2 regions of the Sphingomonas sp. BT-65 genome follow, and region 1 is predicted to be linked to the other one. Evidence: riboswitches for the same ligand, from Rfam matches in the RefSeq annotation. Region 1 holds a riboswitch; the other holds the start of a gene.
The links. Region 1 has a riboswitch for cobalamin ahead of metE (5-methyltetrahydropteroyltriglutamate--homocysteine S-methyltransferase). Riboswitches for the same ligand answer to the same signal wherever they lie in the genome.
Positions count from the first base shown of each region.

Region 2: it holds a riboswitch for cobalamin, as region 1 does, so the genes downstream of both, OK349_RS04940 (TonB-dependent receptor plug domain-containing protein) here and metE (5-methyltetrahydropteroyltriglutamate--homocysteine S-methyltransferase) in region 1, are expected to answer to the same signal.

Region 1 is NZ_JAPCIA010000002.1:175,095-177,292, reverse strand. It holds gene metE (5-methyltetrahydropteroyltriglutamate--homocysteine S-methyltransferase) at 1-1,155, opposite strand, end outside; cobalamin riboswitch at 1,268-1,470, opposite strand; gene OK349_RS15385 (VOC family protein) at 1,526-1,960, opposite strand; gene OK349_RS15380 (VOC family protein) at 1,960-2,198, opposite strand, start outside.
Region 2 is NZ_JAPCIA010000001.1:1,023,703-1,025,900, reverse strand. It holds gene OK349_RS04940 (TonB-dependent receptor plug domain-containing protein) at 1-1,428, opposite strand, end outside; cobalamin riboswitch at 1,613-1,832, opposite strand; gene OK349_RS04935 (TonB-dependent receptor) at 1,889-2,198, opposite strand, start outside.

The DNA.
Region 1 (2,198 bases):
AGCCTGCGACGACGCCTCCAGCTCGGCGGCGACGGCGGCGCGGCCTTCGTTGAGCGCGCGCTTGAGGATGGTGAGCTCCTCGACCTTCTGGACGGCGAAGGCGAGCCACTGCCTGACTTCGGCATCGAGCTTGCTCTCCAGACCGAGATCGACGGGGACGTGGAGCAGCGAGCAGGATGGCGCGAGGATCAGGTCGCGCTCGGCCGCGAGCGGCTCGATCCAGTCGAGCAAGGCGGCGAGATCGGCGCGCCAGATGTTGCGGCCGTCGATCACGCCGAGCGACAAAGCGAGCGACTTGGGCGCGGCCTTGAGCACGGATGTCAGCTGCTCGGGCGCGCGGACGAGATCGACGTGCAGGCCTGCGACGGGCAGCGCCGCTGCGAGGGTGAGGTTGTCGCCGAGCCCGCCGAAATAGGTGGTGAGCATGATCTGCGGCGTCGAGCGCGCGAGCCGGGCATAGGCGCGGGTGAAGGCGCGACGCTGCTGCTCGCTGAGGTCGGTGACCAGGATCGGCTCGTCGATCTGAACCCATTCGGCGCCGGCATGGGCGAGGTGACCCAGGATCACGCCGTAGAGGCCGAGTACTTCGTCGAGAGTGTCGAACGGATCGACTCCCGCGGCTTTCACCAGGCTGAGCCAGGTGACCGGGCCGAGCAGGACGGGGCGCGTCTCATAACCCTGCGCCTTGGCCTCGCGATATTCCTCGACCACCTTGAGGCGGCCGAGCGCGAGCTTCTGTCCGGCGGAAAGCTCGGGGACGATGTAATGGTAGTTGGTGTCGAACCATTTGGTCATCTCGCACGCGGTGAGGCTGTGCGAATGGGCGCAGCCTTCCAACGCGCCGGTGGTGCCGCGGGCCATCGCAAAATAGGTGGCGAGCGTCGCCTCGCCGTCCGCTGCGCCGTAGCGGGCGGGGATCGCACCGAGCATCACGCTCAAGTCGAGGACATGGTCGTAGAGCGAGAAATCGTTCGACGGCAGCCAGTCGGCGCCGAGCGCGGTCTGGCGCGCCCAGGCGGCGGTGCGGAGACCCGCGGCGGCTTCGAGCAGGGCGGTTTCGCCGGACTTGCCCGACCAGAAGGATTCGAGCGCGAACTTGAGCTCGCGGCGCGGGCCGATGCGCGGGAAGCCGAGCGTGGCGATGGTGACGGTCATTGGTCTTCTACCCCGAAGAGGGCGGGGAGAAGCCGGACGCGTGCGGGCCTGCGCCGCCGGTGGGGATCCGGCCGCGCATTGCGCATGCGGCCAGACCGGGCACCCCGCCGGTGGACGTTATCGCGTCGCGGGCAGGTCTTCTGGCTCACGGGTCAATGCGGACGGTCTGGCCTTCCCGGAGCAAGCTCCAGTGACACGTATCGACCGCCGCTCGCCGCTTACAGTTGCGGGGGCAGCGCCGGATTTGCACCGGCTTCCCGTCTTAGCTCCGGCGCGAGCGACGCCGGCCGGAGAACCTTCGACCCTTGCAATATCGCGCGGGCCGGGGGTCTCGTCAAGTATGATATAAAGATTTCTTTATGTCTTTATATCAATGTTCGGTCGGGCCCTTGAGCTCGATCACATTGCCCTCGGGGTCGCGGACATAGATCGAGGGGCCTTCGCCCTCGGCGCCGTAGCGCGGGCCCTCCTCGACGATCTCGACGCCGTGAGCGGCAAGGTGCGCGCGCAGAGCGGCATCATCGAACGGGTCGATCGCCAGCGCGAAATGATCGAGGTTGCGGCCTTCCGCGCCCGGCGCTGCGCCGCCGCGCGCGCCGAGCCTGCCGTCGATCGTCACCAGATCGATCAGCGCGGCGCCGGCGCGGAGCTGGTAGAGGCCGATCGCTTCTTGCTCGCGCTCGTCGGTGCAGCCGAGCACGTCGTGGTAGAAGGCAAGCATGCGCGGGAGATCGACGACGCGCAGGACGATGTGATCGATCCCGCGCATCTTGAACGGTGGGGCGAAGGGCGGAGGCGTCGGCATCACCCTTCGCCCATGCCCGCGGGGTTCATCCACATCGGCTCGAACACGTTGCCGTCGGGATCGGCGAAGCTGCGGCCGTACATGAAGCCCAGGTCCTGCGGCGCGCGCACATCGGCCTGGCCGCCATTGGCGCCGGCCTTCTCGACGATCGCATCGACCGCCTCGCGGCTGTCCTGCGACAGCGCGATCAGCATCGCGCTGGTGGCGTGGGCGTCGGCGATCGGCTTGGTGGTGAAGG
Region 2 (2,198 bases), on a different contig from region 1:
GTCGAACACGATCTCGTTGCGCGTGCGCGTGAAGAAGTACGAGAATTGCGCGGTAAAGCGCTCGCCGAAGCCGAGATCGATGCCGACATCGCCGCCCTCGCTGGTCTCGACCTTCAGCTCCGGATTGCCGAAGCTCGGATCGAACAGCTGGTAGAGGCCGGGCGCCTTGGCGCCTGATCCATAGCTCGCGCGCAGCTTGACGTCGCCGCCGCCGATCGCGTCCTGCACGACATAAGCGCCGGTCACGCGATAGGTGTCGAAGCTGCCGAAGCGACTATTGTCGTCGATGCGCGCGGCGCCGGTGATGGTCAGGCCCGCGACCGGCCGCAGCGCGGCTTCGGCATAGGCCGACTTGGTCGTGATCTTGGCATCGAACACGCCCGAGAAGCTGGTGACCTGGTCGGTATATTCCTCCTCGTAATTGGCCCCGGCTGCGACACCGAACACGCCGCTCTTGTCATAGCTGGCGTTGAGCGAGAGCGAGTCCTTGGTGCCCTCGAACAAGTCGCCTTCGGGCAGGTTCCACATCCCGAAATAACGGCGCTGCGCCTTGTAGCGGCTCGCCGTCGCGGTGGCGCGCAGCGCACCGTCGTCGCTGCGGAAGCTGCCCTGACCGGCCAGCGCCCATTCCTTGACGCGCGCCGTGTCGAGGCTGTCGGCGGTCGTGTCGTCAAGGTCGCTGTGCGAATCCTGCCAGAAGCCGATCAGCTGCAGGTCGACATTGGCGCTCGCCGCCAGCCCGAGCCGGCCGCTGAAGCCATAGCGCCAATATTCGTCGTCTTCCGCCGCGTCACCTGCCGGCGTATCGGCCAGCGACGGGCCCTTGTGGCGATAGCCGCTCGCGGTCAGGCGGAAGTCGAGCGCGCCGGTGCGGCCGAGCAGCGAGGCGCCGCCGTTCAGCGTGTCGTGCGATCCCGCTTCGCCCTCGGCGTTCACAGTGATGCCATCCGCGGTCGCGCGCTGGGTGATGATGTTCACCACCCCGCCGATCGCGTCCGAGCCATAGAGCGAGCTCTGGTTGCCGCGCAGCACCTCGATCCGCGCGATGTCGCGGGTGGTGAGGTCGTCGGTCTGGTATTGCGTGCTGATGTTGCTGGGGTCGCCGAGCTCGATGCCGTCGATCAGGTAGAGCACCTGGTCATTGTCCGATCCGCGGATGCTGACGCTGGTGGCGTCGCCCGGCCGGTCGGAGCTGATCTGGATGCCGGCCAGGTCCTGCAGCACGTCCTTGGCGAAAATGATCTGCTCGCGCTCGAGGTCCTCGGCGGTGACGATGCTCACCGCGCTGCCGATTTCGCGCGCGGTCAGCGGCACGCGGCTGGCGGTGACGATGACCTCGTCGTCGGTGCCCTGGGGCGGGCTGGTGTCCTGCGCGAAGGCCGGCGTGGCGGCGGTGGCGAGCAATAGGGTCAGGAAACGGTAGTTCACGGCGTAATCCCCCCGGCGTCGGAGCAACGGATGTGCTGGGGCGTGCCATCCGCGCGCGAACGGCCGTCGCGCTCTCGCGGGCGGACGCTGGAGGCACCCGCGCAAGCGCAACCGTGCGGCCCCGGCCGCATGGTTCGTCGCTCAGACGGAGAGAAACCGTGCCTTGGCCTATCCCTGGACCCAGGCAAGAGCGACTCGCGCTGGCAGGTCTCCTGGCTCGCGGGTCGTCGCTTGGCGCACGGCCTTCCCGGATCGATGATCCAGTGGCTGCTTCCTCAAGGGGAAGCCAGTGCGCCTCGCTCGCCGCTCACAGTTGCAGGGACAGCCGCGGTTTTGGATGGTCGCCCACCCGCACCGCATTCCCGATTAAGCCCCGTTGGGGCACCGGCGCGATCATTGGACAACCGGATTTCTCCCGGTTGCGAGGCGCGCCCTACGCGCAATCCCGCTTGTTGCCAACTCAGAACGCGAGGTCGAAGCCGATCCGGATGGCGCGCGGGCGCAGCGGGGTGATCTGGTCGCGGTCGCGGATCAGGAAGGGCGAGCCGAGCGCGAAGCGGTTGCCGCGCGAATCGGCCAGGTTGGTGAGCGCGAGGCTGAGGCTGCGGCGGTCATTGCCGATGCGCGCTTCGAGCATCGTGTCGAGATAGTCGCCCTGAAGCCGCTCGAGGATCGGCCCGATGCCCAGGGTCGACTGGCCGACATAGCGCGCATGACCGGTGAGCGAGAGCGCGGCGTCGCTCGACAGGTCCGCGGTGTAGGCGAAGCCC